2 regions of the Vibrio sp. BS-M-Sm-2 genome follow, and region 1 is predicted to be linked to the other one. Evidence: predicted binding sites of a transcription regulator. Region 1 holds the regulator's gene; the other holds the start of a gene.

Region 1 (10,961 bases):
TCAGTACACAACACAATGGCCTCTGCCTTATCAGCTCCCGCAGCTCGTAATAGTTCAAGGTGAGTCGAGTCACCGTAGAATACCTTGTAGCCGAACTTTCTAAGGATGTGTATTTGGCTGGCATCACTTTCAAGAACGGTGATGCGAATCTTGTTGGCGTACATCAAGCGGCCAATGATCTGACCAAAACGACCAAAGCCTGCAATGATCACTCGAGGGCTGCGATCGACAACATCCGAAGACATTGCGTTCTCACTGATTTGATTAAGTTGACGAGCAAAGAATCGGTCTTGCAGCTTGAGCATCAATGGCGTGGTTACCATTGAAAGGCTCACAACCACCAATAAGAACGACACTTGTTCGCCACTTAATATGCCCTGCGCACTCGCCGCGGTAAAAATAACGAAAGCGAACTCACCACCTTGGCTGAGAATCATCGCCATTCGGCTACGGGCTTTGGGCTGAGTACCAAAGATTCGAGCCAGCGCATACAGCACTAAGCCTTTCAATACGACCAATGCAGAAACGGCAATCAGTATCGCGAATGGGCTTTCAGCGAGTAAACCTAAGTTCACCGCCATCCCCACAGAAATAAAGAACAAACCAAGCAATAACCCTTTGAATGGGTCGATGGCGATTTCAAGCTCATGTCGATATTCACTTTCAGCCAGAAGTACGCCTGCTAGGAAAGTACCCAATGCCATCGACAAGCCTATCTGTTGCATGATTACGGCAATACCAATTACCAATAACAGCGCTGCGACGGTGAACAATTCACGTACGCCACTCATTACTACGTATCGGAATAGCGGTCTCAACAAGAAATGGCCACCGACCAGTAAACCAATCACGCCACCCAGCATCCAAAGCATGTCAGCCCAGCTGCCGCCGGTATTCCCCGCAAGCAGAGGCAGCATAGCTAGCATTGGTATAACAGCGATATCTTGAAAAAGTAGTACTGCAAAGCCTGACTGACCTGCTTCTTTGCCACCAAGTTCTCGCTCTTCAATAACACGCAAGGCAATCGCGGTCGAAGACAGTGCTAAGCCCATACCTATTACTAGACTCGTTTGCCAAGTTAAACCGAACATACAGGCGATAGCGGTGATGATCAGAGTGGTAATCAGCACTTGCGCGCCACCTAACCCGAGGATGGGGGCTCGCATCTGCCACAGTTTTTTGGGGTTAAGTTCTAAGCCAATCAGAAAGAGCAGCAGTACCACCCCGAATTCGGAGAAGTGCAGAATCGCCTCTACGTCACTGATTAAGCCAAGTCCCCACGGGCCAATCGCTACACCAGCTAATAAGTAACCGAGTACTGACCCCAAGCCAGCTCGCTGCGCAATAGGAACCGCAACCACAGCAGCCGCTAAAAATATAACGCTACTTTGTAGAAAATCATTAGTCAGAGCCATCATCTGCTCCTATATCTTGTAGCGGGTCTCGCAACCAATTTCGATACGCTTCTGCGTGTTGGTAACGCGTCATATCGGTGACATTACGTGCCCAGTGTAAAACCAAAGGGGATATCCAATTCATCTGACACAAAGCCGCGGTTAGCTCGAATGGTTGCAAAATCTCTTGTAATGGATATTTATTATAGCCTGCGGCACCAAACGCCTCTTCTTTACCACCAGTAGTAATCACACTGCGCCAGTATTTGCCCTTAAGTGCGCTTTGCTCACCAAATGCAAAACCCTTACCTAACACGCGATCAAACCACTCTTTCAACAATGAAGGACATGAATACATAAACAAAGGGTGTTGGAACACAATCACATCATATTCAAGCAGCAATTCATGCTCGGAAGGCACATCAATAAAGAAGTCCGGATAGATGGCGTAGAGATCGTGAATTTTGACATTCCCAAGTGACTCTATCTTTTTAACCATGATCTGGTTAGCGATAGAGGTTTGCGGCTCTGGGTGCGCATAGATGACCAGCACCTTTGGCACGGGTTTGTCTGTCGAGGGAGTATTACTCATTCCTTTGAAACATTCCTTTGAAAGCTAAACGGTGGCAAGGCCACAAGAATTTAAGCAAAAGTTATTAATATGTTATTGGCATCATAACGCAAATTGCATTGTGATCGACTTTTATCTGGTTTCAGCCTACTATGCAGGCGTCTGTTCACCTCTAATTTCTATGCTACTTCAATTATGATTACTTTCTCTGATATTCAATTGCTACGCGGCGGTAAGCCACTCCTCGACCAAGCATCTGCGACTTTTCACCCCGGCGACAAGATCGGTTTGGTTGGTAAAAACGGCTGTGGTAAATCTACGCTATTCGCCTTAATTAAGGACGAACTGTCTATTGATGCAGGCTCATTCAGCAAACCTGCCCATTGGGAAATGGCTTGGGTTGCCCAAGAAACACCAGCATTAGAAAGAACAGCAATTGAATACGTGATTGATGGCGACCGCGAATATCGTGGCCTTGAAGATCAACTAGAGAAAGCTGAACAAGCCGACAACGGCACCTTGGTAGCAGAAATTCACGGCAAGATTGAGACCATAGGTGGTTACAGCATCAAAGCGCGAGCTGCGGAGTTACTGGACGGCTTAGGCTTTAGCCAAGAACAAATGGCATGGAACCTGACTCAATTCTCAGGTGGTTGGCGCATGCGTTTGAACCTAGCGCAAGCTCTACTGTGTCGCAGTGACCTACTGCTACTCGATGAACCAACCAACCACTTGGACTTAGACGCAGTAATGTGGCTAGAGCGTTGGTTACAAAGCTACCCTGGCACGCTAGTACTTATCTCGCACGATAGAGACTTCTTAGACCCTATCGTCAACCGCATCGTGCATGTTGAAAATCAACAGCTCAATGAATACACGGGTAACTACTCATCGTTCGAAAACCAGCGAGCGCAAAAGCTGATTCTGCAACAAGCAATGTACCAAAAGCAGCAGAAGCAGATGTCTCACATGCAGAGCTACATTGACCGTTTCCGTTACAAAGCATCAAAGGCTCGCCAAGCGCAAAGCCGTATTAAAGCACTAGAGAAAATGGAACAAGTGCTACCTGCTCAGTTTGATAACCCATTCAGCTTTGAGTTCAGAGAACCAGACGCACTACCAAACCCAATCATGATGATGGACGAAGTATCTGCAGGCTACGATGACAATCTGATTCTAGAAAAGATTCGCTTGAATCTAGTACCAGGCAGCCGTATTGGTCTACTTGGTCGAAATGGTGCAGGTAAATCAACATTGATTAAACTGCTTTCTGGCGAACTGAAACAGCAAGGCGGTGAACTGAGCTATTCTCAAGGCGTTAAGATTGGTTACTTTGCACAGCACCAATTAGAAACCCTGCACCCTGAAGAAACACCGCTACAACACATGATGCAGATTGCCCCAAAACACACCGAGCAGCAACTGCGTGATTACTTAGGTAGCTTTGGCTTCCAAGGTGAAAAAGCACTGGATAAAGTGGCACCATTCTCAGGTGGTGAAAAAGCACGTTTGGTATTGGCACTGCTGGTATGGCAAAAACCTAACCTGTTGCTACTCGATGAACCAACCAACCACTTGGATCTCGACATGCGTCAAGCGCTGACTTTTGCCCTGCAGACGTTTGAAGGCGCAATGGTTATCGTATCGCACGACCGTTACCTACTGCGTGCAACTACCGATGACTTGTATTTGGTACACGACCGTCAAGTGGCACCGTTTGATGGCGACCTTAGCGATTACTACAAGTGGCTGACCGAACAGCAGAAAGTTGAGCGCAAAGAAGCACAAGCATTGGCACCAGCAAAAGACGGTGCCAACAGTGCAGCAGCGAAAAAAGAGCAAAAACGTAAAGAAGCCGAGTTCCGTAAACTGACGGCACCACTACGTAAAAAGCTCACTCAATTTGAAAAGCAGATGGATAAGTTAACGCTATCTCTCGAAGAAGCTGAGCAAGAATTATCCGACACTTCACTGTATGAAGCTGAAAATAAGGCTAAACTGAATAAAGTACTCGCTCTCCAAGCGAGCAGTAAGTCACAGCTAGAAGAAGTTGAAATGGATTGGATGTCCACTCAAGAAGAGCTTGAGCAGATGGAACAGGATATGGATAGCTTATGAGCCCAGAGCACGCCCCAATATCACTAACACTGGAACGACTATGGCAATTTAGCCTTCAGTATTACAGTGTGCGCGGTGTAAAGGATGCGTGCCTAGCTTTGCAAAACCAGTTCCACGGCAACGTCAATCTACTGCTGCTTCTCAAATGGCTTGATGAGCAGCAATTGTCTTTTGCTGAAGAAGAATGGCACAAGGTACAACAATGCTTGAGCCGATCTGAAACCCTGCTTCATAGTTATCGAGAGTTGCGTAAACACCTCAAAGCACACGTTGTCGACTCACTATACCGTGAAGCCTTGCAGTTTGAGTTACAGCTTGAAAAGCAACAACAGTCCGATCTCGTCGACTGTATAAACTCCCTACAGCTTTACGCTAACCAGCAATCACCGCTCGCTTTTCAGTACTGTCGTTTATTAGGAGCAGAAAACCTCTACGACGCTTTTTCTGAACCAGCACCTCAACCCTAGCTCATTCTCTTTCCTTTTTATTCAATCAAGATCCAAGCTTAACTGCGCCCTGTCTCTCTTCATGTGCATGCGCTGACTAATACGCACAATGAAGTGTTTAACGCACCTAACATTGATATTATTCAACCGGTTACTCATGGCCTGTTTTTGTATCTCATATAAGAGAAAGCCTTGCGCTTATGCCGAGAATCAACCAAGCTCAAATAAAAACGTGGGCGTTTCGTTACAAGCTCAACACGTTATCAAAGCCCATAAAAGAAGCATGGATCGTTTTTATGACAATATTTACCGCAGCCGCTGGTCTCTCTAATCCGCACTTACAAACCTTAGTGCCACGGTTTATTAGAAAACAGGCGCTGTTTCATCCTCACTGGCAAACCTTAGAAACTCCCGATGGTGACTTTCTTGATCTTGCTTGGAGCGAATCACCAGACGGTGACAACCCAAGCAATGATGCTCGAAGTAACAAGCCGATATTCGTTCTATTCCATGGCTTAGAGGGAAGCTTTGAGAGCCCATACGCCAATGGACTGATGAATGCATTTGCTAAAGATGGTTGGTTATCGGTAATGATGCACTTCAGAGGCTGCAGCGGAAAACCCAATCGCCTGGCTCGCGCTTACCATTCAGGTGAGGTCGAAGATGCGCGCTTTTTCCTAAGACACCTGCACGCTCAGTTTCCGAATAACCCAAAGGTGGCGGTTGGCATCTCCTTGGGCGGAAACATGTTGGCGAACTATTTGGCGGAATACGCAGATGACCCACTGTTGTCCGCAGCAACGATAGTCTCTGCACCTTTTGATTTGGCCTGTTGTTCAAGTCGCATAGAGCGCGGCTTCTCGAAGTTCTATAAGAAGTACCTGCTTAACTCACTCAAATCGAATGCCTTGAAAAAGGTGAAGCTGTTACAAGAGAAACTCGGCATCACGGCTGAATCCATCAAGAAGATCGACAAGCTGTATGAGTTTGATGAACGGGTTACTGCGCCCCTGCACGGATTCAAAAACGCGCAAGACTACTACGCACAGTGCTCAGCTCTTCCTAAGCTCAATAAGATAAAGCTACCGACTCAGATCATCCATGCTAAAGACGATCCTTTCATGACCGATGATGTGATTCCTAAGTTCGTTCTGCCGGATAACATCGATTATCGCTTGTTTCAGAAAGGCGGCCATGTTGGGTTCATCACAGGTAGCACACTCAAACCACGATTCTGGTTAGAAGAAGCCTTACCTGCGTATTATGAAAGTATCCAAGGTTCAGTATAACGACGAAGCCTTGCTAAATATAAACGCGAAACCTTGATAAGATAGCGCAGCCCCAAACTGGGGTTGTACTAAAAACACCACTAAACACACTCATCAACATATCAATGAACATAAAAGAGAGAAGTATTTATGATCATCCCATGGCAAGACATCGCGCCAGAGACACTAGAAAACCTCATTAGAGAATTCGTGCTGCGTGAAGGCACAGACTATGGCGACGTTGAGATCTCACTGCAAAACAAGATTGATCAGGTGAAACATCAATTAGCTTCTGGTGACGTGAGCATCGTGTTTTCCGAACTGCACGAGACCGTTGATATCCAGGTGACAAAACGCTTCTAGGCTGCGCTTAGAAAGGAGCCGTGTTATAGTGGAAAACGATTGCTAACAAGTAAGTTACTCAAACGACAAGGGTTGTCATGTCCGCTAAACATCCAATTATTGCGGTGACGGGTTCATCTGGAGCCGGCACCACCACTACCTCAGAAGCCTTCCGCAAAATGTTCAATATGATGGACGTGAAGGCTGCTTGGGTTGAAGGGGATAGTTTCCATCGCTTCACTCGACCAGAAATGGATGTCGAGATCCGAAAAGCGCGCGAACAAGGTAAGCACATCAGCTACTTTGGTCCACAAGCCAACGACTTTGGTGCGCTAGAAGAATTCTTCCGTAAATACGGTAACGAAGGTACAGGTAAGGTACGTAGCTACCTACACACCTTCGATGAAGCCGTGCCTTACAATCAAATGCCGGGCACCTTTACACCATGGCAAGAGATCCCTGAAAATTCCGACGTGATGTTTTACGAAGGCCTGCACGGCGGTGTGGTTGATGGTGACATTAACGTTTCTCAACACGTCGATTTGCTGATCGGCATGGTGCCAATTGTAAACCTAGAATGGATCCAAAAATTCGTTCGTGATACCCGCGATCGTGGCCACTCACGCGAAGCAGTAATGGACTCCATTGTTCGTTCAATGGATGATTACCTTAACTACATTACCCCGCAATTTTCGCGTACTCACATCAACTTTCAGCGTGTTCCAACCGTAGATACATCGAACCCACTTAACGCCAAAGGGATTCCAAGTTTAGACGAAAGCTTCGTTGTTATACGTTTGCGTGGCATCAAAAACGTCGATTTCCCCTACCTTCTGGCTATGATTGATGGTTCGTTTATGTCTCGTCATAACACGCTAGTGGTGCCAGGAGGCAAGATGAGTTTTGCTATGGAACTCATTGTGAGGCCAATCCTACAACAGCTCATCGAAACTGGAAAAATAGGTTAACAAAACGGCGTTCTGGTTGATTACTTTTCATACCGTGATCATGTGCACAATTTTGCGTAAAAAATCGTAGCTTGGTCACGATTAAAATCAAGAAATAGTACCTGAAAAAGGATACTATTCTTAAACGAAACACAAGATAGCTTGCAGCACTCAACGAGTGCTCTTATCCTACAAGTCAATCCAGGCTTAGCTAAAATACGGAAAGCAGCAAGCATACCCTGCAGAGGAAGTGAGATATTATGGTTCTAGGTAAACCTCAAACCGATCCAACATTAGAGTGGTTCCTTTCACACTGTCATATTCATAAGTACCCTTCAAAAAGTACTTTGATTCATGCTGGTGAAAAGGCAGAAACCTTGTACTACATCGTTAAAGGTTCTGTGGCAGTTCTTATCAAAGACGAAGAAGGTAAGGAAATGATTCTTTCTTACCTAAACCAAGGCGACTTCATCGGTGAGCTTGGCTTGTTCGAAGAAGACCAAGAGCGTACTGCTTGGGTTCGTGCTAAATCTCCTTGTGAAGTAGCTGAGATTTCTTTCAAGAAATTCCGTCAACTTATCCAAGTGAACCCAGATATCCTAATGCGCCTTTCAGCGCAAATGGCAAACCGTCTACAAGTAACTAGCCAAAAGGTTGGTGACTTAGCGTTCCTTGACGTAACAGGTCGTATCGCTCAAACGCTACTAAACCTAGCGAAACAGCCAGATGCAATGACTCACCCTGACGGCATGCAAATCAAGATCACTCGTCAAGAGATTGGCCAGATCGTTGGTTGTTCTCGTGAGACAGTTGGTCGTATCTTGAAGATGCTTGAAGAGCAGAACCTAATTTCTGCACACGGTAAAACTATCGTGGTATACGGTACTCGTTAATCTCGATTAACTGAGCCAAAAATTTGAAAGCCACCAAATGCGAATTTGGTGGCTTTTTTGTTTTCTAAAGATCTAGAGAGCAGATGCGAATGGGACACTTACAACTTCCAAACACAAACACTCTCGAAGCGAAGCGTACCCGCATCTCTAGGGCAAAGCCCGTGCTCGTATCTTTCTTTAACCGTTGGTGCTTTCGAAGATCTTATCCGCCGATGCAGCGACAAAACCGGTATAAAGCTCACCATTCGCCATTGCATAACGCTTAGCAAACTCATAGAAGCCACCAGGAATCATCTCATTGCCTTCAATAAATGCCACTGGGACTTTGTCTGCCATGGTGGATGATTGCTCTAATAATACCTCTGGAGAGCCTTTCACCTCACCGCCTGATGCGTTAATCGTAAAGCCAGCATCATTCAGGTAATCATTCACTGCTTGTACTTCATCGAACTTGTTCAGTTGATTGACACTTACCGTGAAGTGGTTAGCACCGTAACCGTGAGCCGCTAACCAAGAGGCGTATTCGCTCTCTTTTGCTAGTACTTGGAAATCAGCGAAGCTCAAATCCCATTGGCGACCGCCAAACAAGAATTCATGACCTTGCAGCTTGCTAGCATCGACTTGCTCAACTAACTTAGCAACGATCTGTTGTAGCTCACTTGAGCACTCTTCTACCTTCAACTCACTGATGAACACTTTTGGTTGTTTTGGGTCTGGGTGTTCGTAATGCTTCGCGACTAGCTTCTTGCTCTCAAACAGGTAGTCTCCACACGCCTTGTAACCCAGTTCAAGGAAAGGTTTAGCTAGTGTTTCAATACCGAGAGGGGCAACATTAAAAGTACGCAGTGCAATATGGTCGTTGATCAGCGCTTCATCTTCTTTCAGCAAGTGATGCACTTTCTCAGCCGATGGACACAGCCTGTGAATGTAATCGTCCCATAGTGATTTAAAGAGTAGATCGGGCGTCATGGTGACTCCTTGTCAGAGGTTCTAGCAAGCTAGTAATTTGGATTAGAAAGGGAGAGGCTGGACACAGAGTCAGCAGCCATCAGCCTGTGACATATTTGTTCTATTATTATCTACCGCCCAATCTAGGTGTCGGACGTGATGGAAAAGGAAGCGATAACACCACTTCCTTATTTCAAACTTAACGAATGAGCCTAGTACTCATAAGCCTAAGTCAAAAAGTCTTTAGCTTATAAACCTATGACTCATCAATCTATTGTTTAGAAACTAAAGCTCAATGCCCGGGCTAAACGTAGCTGGCAGTTGAGTTTCACCACCTTCCATTGAAGCCATTGGGTAAGCACAATAGTCCGCCGCATAGTAAGCACTTGGACGTAGGTTGCCAGAAGCACCCGGGCCACCAAATGGTGCATCACCACTTGCGCCTGTGAGTTGGCGATTACGGTTAACAATACCCGCGCGGATATGGTCTACGAAGTATTCCCATTCAGAATCGTCTGTAGATACTAAGCCAGCAGACAAACCAAAGCGTGTGTCGTTAGCTAACTCAACCGCTTGCTCTAGCGATTGGTAACGAACCACTTGTAGTAATGGGCCGAAGTACTCTTCATCAGGCAGTTCAGCAATGTTGGTTACATCGATAATACCCGGAGTAACAAATGCCGCTTCACCCGCTTTTGCTTCAACCAGACTCACACCGCCTAACGATTGCAGATTCGCTTGCGCGTCCAGAATGAACTTAGCGGCAGCTTCAGATATTTGTGGCCCCATGAAGGGTGCAGGCTCAGCGAATGGCTGATCAACACGAACCTTCAAGGTCGCAGCAACGAGCTTATCCAGCAGTTGATCGCCCTTCTCTCCAACAGGAACATACAAGCGACGTGCACATGTACAACGTTGACCCGCACTGATGAAAGCCGATTGAATAATGGTATAAACCGTCGCGTCAGCATCACCAAACTGGTCACTGATTACCATAGGGTTGTTACCGCCCATCTCTAGCGCCAGCATCTTGCCCGGTTGGCCCGCGAATTGACGATGTAGGATATGACCGGTATTTGCACTACCTGTGAACAGCACGCCATCAAGACCTTTAGCATCTGCTAGTGCGATACCTGTCTCTTTAGCGCCTTGTACTAGATTGATTACGCCAGCAGGAAGACCCGCTTCTTGCCATAGCTTCATTGCAAACTCACCCGTCCAAGGTGTCTGCTCTGAAGGCTTAAATACCACGGTATTACCCGATAGCAGAGCTGGAACAATATGACCGTTAGGTAGGTGACCTGGGAAGTTGTAAGGACCAAATACCGCCATCACGCCTAGTGGACGATGACGAAGTACAATCTGGTTGCCAGCTGCTTCACGTGAAGCTTCACCGGTACGCTCATGGTAAGCACGAATGGAAATAGCAATCTTACCCGCCATCGCTCCCGCTTCAGTACGAGTTTCCCAGATCGGTTTACCCGTCTCTTTTGCGATGATTTGCGCAATTTCTTCGCTGTTCTCTTTTACCTTCTCAGCAAAGTTCAACACGATCGCTTCACGCTCTGCAAAGCTCAGTTTTTTCCAAACCAAGAAGGCTTCACGAGCTGCTGCCACTGCAGATTCAACCTGTGCTGGCGTTGCGCTATCACCCTGCCACACTACTTCATTATTGTATGGGCTTACTGATGTCATGGCGTCACCTTGACCTGCCACCCACTGTCCTGCTATCCACTGAGTCATACTTCTATCCTTAAAATCTTCGACAGATAATCGCTGCTCTTACTGAGCCAACATGCGAACGAATTCGCCTTCTTTTACTTCAAGAGCGCTTGCTACTTCAGATGATAAAATCACTGTGTCGCTTGCTTGGTCATACGCGCCTTTCGCGGCTACTGCGCGGAAGTTCTCAAATGATGTATTCCCAATTAGGAAGTCTTTAGAGCTTGAGTGCTCTGCAATTTTCACCTGAGCTCTAATCGCATGACGCACAGATTCGATGTTTCTTAAATCACACTCAACCGTTGGGCCTGC
Region 2 (10,961 bases), on a different replicon from region 1:
GGTCTGATGTGAACTTACCAACCAATGCTGTGTTAAGAATCGCTTTCTTAGCCCAACCTGCTTGGTCTTTGTATTGCGTGCCCATGTCTTCGTGCGCTTTCACGTAAGATGCGAAGTCAGCAAGACATAGGTATGGGTCACCACCGTCTAGCAGGCTATCAAACGTTGCACGTAGAAGACCTGGTTGACCTGGAGTGAACTCATCGCCAGTCAATAGATCTAGAGATGCTTTCAGTAGTGGATCTGCATTGTAGTAGTCGTATGGGTTGTAGCCCTGAGCTTTCAGTGCTTGAACGCCATCAACGTCTAGGCCGAAGATGTAGATGTTCTCATCGCCAACTTCTTCACGAATCTCAACGTTCGCGCCATCCATCGTACCGATAGTTAGAGCGCCGTTTAGAGCCATCTTCATGTTGCCCGTACCTGATGCTTCTTTACCAGCCAGTGAGATTTGCTGAGAAACGTCTGCTGCAGGGATGATGATTTCAGCCATGCTTACACGGTAGTCAGGGATGAATACCACTTTAAGCTTGTTGCCGATGCGAGGATCGTTGTTGATCTTCTCTGCAATCTTGTTAACTGCGAAGATGATCTCTTTCGCTAGGTGGTAACCCGGTGCTGCTTTCGCTGCGAAGAAACATACGCGAGGCTCACACTCGAAACCAGGTTCGTTAAGAATACGGTGGTACAGAGATAGAATGTGTAGCAAATCTAGGTGCTGACGCTTGTATTCGTGAAGACGCTTGATTTGAACGTCGAAAATAGCGTTAGTATCTAGCTCGATACCCATGTTCTCTTGAACCCAATCAGCAAGACGCTGTTTGTTTTCTTTCTTAACAGCCATGAATTCTTTTTGGAATTTCGCGTCTGTTGCAAACTTAGCGATGCCTTCTAGCTGCTCAAGTTTTGCAGGCCACTCAGTACCGATCTTGCCAGTAATTAGTGTAGATAGACCTGGGTTACAGAACTTCAACCAACGACGTGGCGTGATGCCGTTTGTTACGTTAGTCAGTTTACCTGGGAAGATTTCGTTGAACTCTGGGAACAAGTCTTTCTTAACCAGTTGAGAGTGAAGTGCAGCTACGCCGTTTACTTTGTAAGAACCAATCACACATAGGTTTGCCATGCGAACCATGCGGTGGAAACCCTCTTGGATGATAGAAAGCTTCGCTTGCTTCTCACCGTCACCAGGCCACATCTTGCGAACTTCTTGCATGAAGCGGTGGTTGATTTCAAAGATGATTTCCATGTGACGTGGAAGAAGACGATTGATCAAAGATTCAGACCAAGTTTCTAGCGCTTCTGGAAGTAATGTGTGGTTCGTGTAAGCGAACGTGTGAGCACTGATTTCCCATGCTTGATCCCAAGATAGACCTTTCTCGTCAATCAGGATGCGCATTAGCTCAGGAATCGCAATCGTTGGGTGCGTATCGTTAAGCTGAATCGTTTCTTGCTTAGGCAGATCTTCTAGAGCAAAACCTGCTGCTTCGTGGCGACGTAGAATATCGCGAACCGATGCTGCTGAGTGGAAGTACTGCTGCATTAGACGCAGTGTTTTACCTTTCTCGTGGTTGTCATTCGGGTAAAGAACCTTAGTAATGTTACCTGCATCGATTAGCGAGTGTTGCGCTTCGAAGTAATCACCGTTATTGAAGCTTGCTAGTGAGAATGGTGCGATTGCCTGACATTCCCAAAGACGCAGCGGGTAAACCGTGCTTGACTCGTAACCTACGATTGGTAGATCCCAAGGCATTGCTTTTACTTCCATACCTGGAACCCAAGTACGTACTTCTTTACCGTCGATGAATTCAACTTCTACATGACCGTAAAAACCAATGTGTTGTGCTAGTTCTGGACGAGCTACTTCCCATGGGTAACCTTCAACACCACGCCATGCGTCAGGTGCTTCTTGCTGGCGACCGTCTTGGAAAGACTGTTTGAATAGACCGTATTCGTAGTGAAGACCGTAGCCTACTGTTGGGTATTCTTGAGCGGCACAAGAATCCATGAAACAAGCAGCAAGACGACCAAGACCACCATTACCTAGTGATGGGTCGCGTTCTTCTTCTAGAAGGTCAGTTAGGTTTTGACCTAGCTCTTCCATTGCATGCGTGATCTGTTCGTATAGACCCATGCTGATCAGGTTGTTACCTGTTAGACGGCCAATCAAAAACTCTAATGAAAGGTAGTTAACGCTTTTCGCGTTCTTAATTTTTTCATCGTTTTCAGTTTCTAGCAGGTCGAATGTTGTGAGTTCTGCTAATGCGCGACCCATTGCTAGGTACCATGCGCGGCTATCCGCGTTTTCAATCGTTGTTGCGTAGGTTGCAGATAAATGCTTCTTAACGCTTTCTTGGAACGACACTTTATCGAAAGTTTTTTGCTGAGTTGGTTTCATTTCAGAAATCTCGCTTTAATAGTTCTAATTCATCTGTGACATATCGTGCATGGTCACCATAAACTAAACATCCTCCCGCTAACGCGACTAACTAGGAGTAGATGGGAGGGCGTAGGGGGCGTACCGACTTAGGGTTAGTGATCTGACTCTCATGTTCTGACTTCGAACAAAAACTTGAAGTGACTAAGATCACAAGCTCCCGTTCGATAACTTAACTTCAATTAATGTGACTTTTATTTAACCAGATTAAAGTCATTGTCAAATCTGAGTTTCAGATCACGAAAATAATTTCCAGCTCTCATCTTTTGCATAGATCCCCGTGTAGGGAGGAACGAAGTCACATTCACAAACCAACCCACAACGTGAGCAAAGTCTCAAATAAAGGGCGTAGACACCCAAAAACATGCAGGAGCGCAAGGTTTCTGAGGAGGATCATAGTCGGTAACGTTTTGCTTCACGTAATATGAGTAAAGACTTAAGTAATTAGGCTAATGTCATTGGAATGCACTCAACAATAGATTGGGATATTCCAGAACATAGCCACGGAATAGGTGTAAAACTTCGATATGTGGATCCCTTCGAAACTGACTCGTCCCGGCCGCTTACATAATGCAATCCTACGACCTAGGGTTCTCGATCTGCTTCACAATGCAGATTGCTATAAGCTTGTGTTGTTCCGCTCTCCAGCGGGCTACGGTAAAACCACCATGGCTGCACAATGGCTGGTAGATAAACCCAATGTGGGTTGGTACAGCATTGATGATAGTGACAACGATGCCTTCCGCTTTATCAACTACCTACTTCAATCACTTAATAAAGCGACTCAAAATGCCTGTCCGAATGCCCAAAAACTGGCAGAAAAACGACAGTTTTCATCGCTGCATTCTTTATTGAGTGAAGTGTTCGCCGAGATGTCGGAATTCCATCACGAATGTTTTCTGGTGTTGGATGACTATCACTTGGTCAACAATGACGACATCCACGAAGCCATGCGCTTCTTCCTCAAACACATGCCCGACAACCTAACGTTGGTTGCTACCAGTCGAGGTACCCCACCACTTGGTACAGCAAACCTGCGCGTTCGTGACTTAATGATCGAATTAGGTAATGACTCGTTGGCGTTTGATACCGAAGAAACCACACGCTTTTTCAACCAACGCGTAGCTGACGGCATTGATGACACCACTGCAGACAGTATTTGTAGTTATGTAGAGGGTTGGCCTTCTGCACTGCAACTTATCGCGCTACAGGCACAACACCAAAAACGCACCCTGGCACAGTCCGCAGAGTCTTTCTCTCACTTTAACCACGCCCATCTTTGGGACTATTTGGTTGAAGAAGTATTCGACCTGCTAGACAAAGAAACCCGACAGTTCTTGATGCAATGTTCTGTGCTTGATCACTTCAACGATGAGCTTGTGTGTGCACTTACACAGCGTGAAGATGCGTTAGGTATGATCGAGTCACTCAACCGTTTTGGTTTGTTCATCTACCCGCTTGAAGGTGAAAAGAACTGGTATCGCTTCCATAACTTGTTTGGTGAATTCCTCGCACATGAGCGTCAAGCTCGAATTCCTCAACAGGAAGCTGAACTGCATCGAAGTGCTGCAAAAGCGTGGATCAAGCAAAACACTCCACACCAAGCTCTGCGTCACGCACAGCGCGCTGAAGATCCAGAACTGATCATTCAAATCCTGACTGAGCACGGTTGGCCGATGTTCAACCAAGGTGAGCTTTCATCTTTAGAGATGGCGATCAAGCAACTGACTACTGATCAACTCTACAGCGAGCCAAAGCTTTCAATGCTGCGCGCATGGTTGGCACAAAGTCAGCACCGCTATGACCAAGTGGGTACTTTGTTGGAAGAGGCTGAGACTCAATATCAAGCTCGAAACATTGAACTCGATACTCAACAGCAAGGCCAATACAACGCCTTACGTGCACAAGTTGCCATTAACAGCAATGAGCCTGAAAAAGCATTGGAATTGGCTGAGCTTTCGTTGAGCCAACTGAACACCACCGTTTATCGTAGCCGCATTGTCGCAACCTCAGTTGTGGGCGAAGTGAATCACGTAATGGGTAACCTAAGCCGTGCGCTACCGATGATGCAACAAACCGAAAAACTGGCACGTCAGTATCAGGTTTACCATCAGGCTCTATGGGCGATTCTGCAACAAAGCGAAATCTTGATTGCTCAAGGTTATGTTCAAGCGGCATTTGAACTGCAAGACAGTGCATTCAAATTGATTGAAGAACATCAGCTTCAATACGTACCTCTGCACGAATTCTTATTGCGTGTCCGCGCTCAGATCTTCTGGTGTTGGAACCGATTGGATGAAGCGGAAGAGTGCTGCTACAAAGGCTTAGATATCCTTGGCCACCACTCTCCGAGTAAACATCTGCACAGCTATTCTATGCTGGCTCGTATTTCACTAAGTCGCGGCGAGATTGATAAAGCGTCGAAATTTATTGACCAAATCCAACACCTTCTGCGTCAATCGACTTACCACGTAGATTGGACAGCGAATGCGTCACTTTCTCTGATCTTATTCTGGCAAGTGAAAGGCGATAAAGACGCAATCCGCGACTGGTTGAGCGTTGCTGTTCGACCTGAATCGGCAAGCAACCACTTCTGCCAGCTTCAATGGAGAAACATCGTTCGTGCTCACATCATCCTTGAGCAATACGAAGAGGCCGAAGAAGCGCTGACTTTCCTTAAGAGTGAAGCCCAGCGTTCGCACCTGATTACAGACACCAACCGCAACTTGATCGTTGAAGCCGTGTTACGTACACAAATTAACGATGAAGACAGCGCACGTGTACTGCTTGAAGAAGCGCTTCATATGACTAACCAAACCGGTATGGTCGGTAACTTCTTAGTAGACGGTGGGACTATCGGGCATATCTTGGATAAGTTGAGCAACAAGCCTGGCTTAGGTGACTTAGAACGTCACCGCGCACAACAAATCATGAAGGATATCTCCACCACCCAGCGCAGTCGCTCGGTTCACTTCGATGAAGACTTTGTTGAGAACTTGGTTAATCACCCGAATATTCCTGAGCTTGTGCGCACTAGCCCACTCACCCAGCGTGAATGGCAAGTACTTGGTCTGATCTATTCAGGGTTCAGTAATGAGCAGATCGCTCAAGAACTCGATGTAGCAGGTACCACGATCAAGACTCACATCCGTAACCTTTACCAAAAGCTCAACATTGCTAACCGTAAAGAAGCGATCAGCACAGCGGAGAACTTGCTGCAGTTGATGGGGTACTAAAACAGGTTCACGATTCGAGATTGATTCGAGATTGATTCGAGATTGATTCGAGATTGATTCGAGATTGATTCGAGATTGATTCGAGATTGATTCGAGAAAGCATAAGCTAGTCACCGATGGTGGCTGGCTTTTTTTTCGCTTGGAAAATGAGGGATAACCGATAAAAACTAGAGATAACCAAACGACAGGCAAAAAAATAGCCAACCGCAATAATCGCGATTGGCTCTATATATTTGTGAACAATCATAAGTTCACTAACAACGTCAGTTGGCTAGGTGACCCTCGGCTTAAGAAGGGTCAATGTACATAATGCAGTTAGCGTGCCAACTTTTATTCGACGTTTTATAAGCCCTGCATCGCATAAAAACCATGAATTTGTCATGCGAATTGCAAAGTGCATTTGCATAATGCAACCAAGATGCAATATCGATAAGAGATCAGTTTCATCTCTACTGTTAATGACAAATTACTAAGTGGTTGTATTTTAAATGTTAGGCAAATGTTCACTTCAACTTATTGCCTTACAGTTAAGAGAGTAATAAAAGCCCTTCCCCAATGGCATATTCATACTTTTTTTACACTAAAGTTTGTATACTGCACAAAATCACCCTCAACTCTATGAAGCAATGAACTACTTAAGTACTTTTTTCAAAGGCATGGCGATGGGCGCAGCAGACGTTGTTCCTGGCGTGTCGGGCGGAACCATCGCATTCATCACTGGTATCTACGATACGCTGCTAGAAAGCATTCGAAGAATTAACCCTAGCGTACTTGGCTTATGGAAACGTGAAGGCTTCAAAGCCGCGTTTAATCACATCAATGGTTTCTTCCTAATTTCACTGTTCGCAGGCGTATTCACGAGCATTGCGACATTTGCAAAACTGATTTCTTGGTTGTTGGTCACCCACCCCGTTCCACTGTGGTCTTTCTTCTTTGGCCTGATATTGGTGTCGGTTTTCCATATTCTTAAGCAAGTAGAAAAGCGCGATATGATTCGATTCGTGTTTTTACTGCTTGGCGTTGCTTTCGCTTACAGCATTACCGTGCTTAAGCCGCTGCAAATGGAACCAACCAGCATCAATGTTCTGATTGCAGGTGCGATTGCGATCTGCGCGATGATTTTACCGGGTATTTCAGGCAGCTTTATCCTGCTTCTAATTGGCATGTATGGCCCAGTACTTGGCGCCGTTAAATCGTTTCAAATCGATGTGCTTGCCCTATTCCTTGGCGGCTGTGTGATTGGTCTACTGACTTTCTCACATGTACTGTCTTGGCTATTGCGTTCATTCCGCGACTTCACGCTTGTGTTCTTAACCGGTTTGATGATCGGTACGCTACCTAAGATTTGGCCGTGGAAAGAGACCATCAGCTGGCGCACAAACTCAAAAGGTGAACAAGTTCCTCTGATTCAAGAAAACCTATCACCGTTTGATTTTGAAGCCGTAACCTCTCAGCCTTCTCAGCTGGTCATGGCGATTGTGATGATGTTTGTTGCGATTGCCTTGGTTCTAGGACTAGAGAAATTTGCAGAGCGCAACGCTGACTAATCATTCAGCCAACTTCTGGAAAGCGTTTAAAACAGATAATGCTTAAAAATACTAAGCTCACCTCTCGATTAAACAAACAAAAGCGAAGCCAATAGCTTCGCTTTTTTAGTTCTACCATACGCACAAAATTGCTTTTTGATACAAGCACGTATTGAGGGGTATGATAACATCGCCGCTCTTATAAAATTAGATGAGAACACGACATGCACTCTGCATTAAAGGTTGCTGCTGTTGGGATCGCTCTCGTGGCAGGCTTTTATGGGCCGCAAGCAATTCAGCAATTTAAATCAGCGATGGAGCAAGCCTCTGCTGACGTTAACTTAGATGATTACTGCATGCTTTCAACCACATCGTGTGAGCAAAATGCGGTTGCGATGACACTCGATAGTGAAACGGCTCAGCCACTCGTTCCAAGCAAAATCAAAGTCGTTTGGGAAGGCGCAGCTTCTGACACATTAATGCTGTCGCTTATTGGCTTAGAAATGGAAATGGGATCTGCTCGTTTTCAATTAAAGAGCATTGGCAATAATACCTATGAAGGTGATGTGATTTTACCTGTATGCACCATGGATAAAATGACTTGGCTTGGCGAACTCACTGATGGTGTCGATACTGTAAACCCTGCAATAAGGATGGCAAGATGAGTAGAAATTGGTCGTTAGCATTGGTTGTTGCTTTTGTACTTGGCTTTGGTATCAAAAGTTATCTTGATGGGCAAAACGAAACTCAAGAAAAACACGCTGCAAAACAAGAGTTCTCCGCAACGACTCTTTTCGGTAAAGATAACCAGCCAACGGAAATCTTTGACCAAACCGATGACAGAATCCGTATCGTTTACTTCGGTTTCACACGCTGCCCAGATGTCTGCCCTACCTCACTAGCAATGTTAGCTGGCGCACTTAACCAAGTCTCTGACGAAGCAAAAGCCAAGATTCGCCCGATGTTTGTCTCGCTTGACCCTGAGCGTGACGCCGCAGAAGCTTCTTACGAATACGCACAATACTTCCACCCAATGATGGAAGGGTTAAGTGGCCCGTTAGATGTGACAACAACGCTTGCACATAACTACGGTGTTATTTTCAGAAAGACCAAGCTTGAAGGTTCAGAGTTGGAATATACCCTTGACCACAGCTCATATTTTTATTTTTTAAAGCCCGACGGTACCTTGATTACTAAAGTACCGCACACGTTAACACCAGCACCAATTGTTGACGCTATCAACAAGCTGACGCAGTAAAACGTAACAACAAAGAACTTAACGAATAAAGTTCAAACCTAAAGTCAGGTCCCAGACCAAAACATAAAAATAAGGACAACAACATGAAGTTAAAAGCACTTGCTCTAGCAGGCTTATTGCTCACTCCCTTTGCTCACGCGAATAGCGACATTATGGTTCACGACGCGTACGCACGTGCAACACCGCCTTCAGCAGTGAACAGCGCGGTATTCACGACTCTGATGAACCACAGTGACAAAGATCGCGCTATTGTTTCTGCGACTACACCCGCAGCAGGCAAAGTAGAGCTTCATGATGTTATCGTTGATGGCGACGTAATGAAGATGCGCCAAGTTCATGAGATCACAATTCCTGCGAATGGTGAAGCGGTACTTAAACCTGGCAGCCTGCACATTATGTTGTTCGACCTAAAAGATGGTCTAAAAGAAGGTGAGCAGATCGAGATGACTCTGACTTTCGCTAACGGTGAAACGCAAACCTTTGAAGCGCCAGTTAAGAAAGTAATGAGCGGCATGAAAAAGATGAATCACGATCATCACTAATCGGATTCACAATCAATGAAATAAATTAAGCCACGATGACTTCTCGCCATCGTGGCTTTTTGCTAAACTGAGCGCGCTTTTTATTCAAAGCCTGACCACATTAATAACCAAGGAGAATAGAAGATGATTGTAATGAACACACTAAAACTGGCAGTAAAAGTAACGCGTTAATTTGTTTGGTTAATCAAACTTAAACACCGAGCTACCAACTTATCGTCATCCATTGACGACCGCACACTTTTACCCGGTTTACACTTGCTCGCACATGATCAAGGCATGCACATGACGCATGAATCAATCCGGGGTCCTATCTATTTGAATTCGACCCAAACTCTAAAGCATTTTTGACGTTTCGACGCTTTTAAATTCATACCATCAAAGCTCGCACGTCTGGGTAAATAGACATGAATTCACAAAACGCATTTTCTCATCCAATGTCACTTCAACAACTTGGATGGCAACCTGTATTCCAACAACAACTGACACTCGAAGACTATGACCATTCCGCCATTGCTCGTATCGTCGCACATCACCGTAGTGGCTATACATTAGCATCAGAGCAAGGTGAAATTGTTCTACCCATCCACCAAAACCAACCGGCAATGACCGTTGGCGACTGGGTGATTTTGAACTCTGATCTGCAATTCGACCGCTTACTAGACCGTCAATCGCTCTTCCGCCGTAAAGCTGCTGGCAGTCGCGTAGCTGAACAATATATTTCAGCCAATATCGACACCGTTTTTATCGTGGTTTCGTTAAATAACGACTTTAATCTAAGCCGTATCGAACGCTACCTAGCGCTCGCCAATGAAGCACAGGTTGAAGCGGTTATCGTACTCACCAAGAAAGACTTATGTGACGACTACCAAGACAAAGTACAACAAGTGCAAAGCTTAGATTCTATACTGATGATCGAAGCGGTAAACAGCCTAGACCAAGAATCAACTCAAGTATTGTCACCTTGGTGTAAAACGGGCAAAACTGTTGCTTTGATGGGTTCGTCTGGCGTCGGAAAATCTACGCTCGTCAATTCATTGCTCGGTGAAACTCAGCAAGCGACCGGTGGTATTCGTGAAGACGACAGTAAAGGCCGTCATACAACTACATCACGCTCGCTCCACTTGCTAACATCAGGTGGTTTACTGCTCGATACTCCAGGAATGCGAGAGCTACAACTTGCAGACTGCGCTGAAGGCGTGAGTGAAACCTTTTCTGATGTCGAAGAGTTAGCCATGCATTGCCGATTCTCTGATTGTCATCATGAATCAGAGCCAGGGTGCAAAATACGCAAAGCTATTGAGAGTGGTGAGTTGTCTGAACGACGATTTAATAACTATCAAAAGCTATTGCGAGAGCAAGCCAGAAATGGTGCCTCATTGGCAGAGCAACGTGCTAACAGTAAGCAGCTTTCGAAGATGTACAAAACCGTTCAATCAGAAAGTCGAAATCTTAAAAAAGCTTCTGACTAAACCTTTAAGTTAACGACTATAAGCTGTATTTGAGACAAGCTTAGCCCCATAGTGTTAAACACGTGGGGCTTTTTGTTTCAATTTGGTCTTAGTGTGACTATTTATGCACACAATGTTCTTACCAATATCCGTTTACATTTCCAAATTTACAGCATATTGAGTCTATCAAATGTCATCCTGCAGATTTATAGCTCAATCAAAATACATTTATTTAACATTTAGCTCTAAAAACACCACGTAGCGCAAACAATCACCCTAAAAGTAAACTATTCCTAGACACCCTCTTAGATCCCGCTAATATGACCGCCCATTCCACTAGTGTATAGTCGGATTTGGTACAACTTTATAAAAAGATACATCACTATAATAAATTAACAATTGCAGGTATTTTATGCAAAATCACAACATGCTCGCCCGCATCGCTCGTGGAAATCTCGTTCTACAGATCCTTGCTGGTATTGTTTTCGGTGTCGTTCTCGCCATGGTTTCTCCT

Evidence for each region. Region 1 encodes CRP, which controls carbon source genes, mostly activating them, when cyclic AMP is high. Its sites were predicted from a motif close to TGTGANNNNNNTCACA; they were not measured.
Region 2: AB8613_RS19670 (glycogen/starch/alpha-glucan phosphorylase) is a predicted target of CRP. The motif match lies at 2,577-2,592, and genes of this name have one in related genera.

The regions. Positions count from the first base shown of each region.
Region 1 covers NZ_CP167894.1:2,236,782-2,247,742, reverse strand. The annotation lists gene kefB (glutathione-regulated potassium-efflux system protein KefB) at 1-1,415, opposite strand, end outside; gene kefG (glutathione-regulated potassium-efflux system ancillary protein KefG) at 1,402-1,986, opposite strand; gene AB8613_RS10175 (ABC transporter ATP-binding protein) at 2,161-4,083, shown strand; gene AB8613_RS10170 (TIGR02444 family protein) at 4,080-4,550, shown strand; gene AB8613_RS10165 (hydrolase) at 4,826-5,818, shown strand; gene AB8613_RS10160 (YheU family protein) at 5,948-6,160, shown strand; gene AB8613_RS10155 (phosphoribulokinase) at 6,238-7,107, shown strand; gene crp (cAMP-activated global transcriptional regulator CRP) at 7,347-7,979, shown strand; gene AB8613_RS10145 (DUF1338 domain-containing protein) at 8,157-8,948, opposite strand; gene astD (succinylglutamate-semialdehyde dehydrogenase) at 9,213-10,670, opposite strand; gene astA (arginine N-succinyltransferase) at 10,710-10,961, opposite strand, start outside.
Region 2 covers NZ_CP167895.1:799,048-810,008, reverse strand. The annotation lists gene AB8613_RS19670 (glycogen/starch/alpha-glucan phosphorylase) at 1-2,398, opposite strand, end outside; gene malT (HTH-type transcriptional regulator MalT) at 2,965-5,673, shown strand; gene AB8613_RS19660 (DUF368 domain-containing protein) at 6,300-7,220, shown strand; gene AB8613_RS19655 (hypothetical protein) at 7,424-7,864, shown strand; gene AB8613_RS19650 (SCO family protein) at 7,861-8,457, shown strand; gene AB8613_RS19645 (copper chaperone PCu(A)C) at 8,541-8,999, shown strand; gene rsgA (ribosome small subunit-dependent GTPase A) at 9,404-10,468, shown strand; gene sstT (serine/threonine transporter SstT) at 10,860-10,961, shown strand, end outside.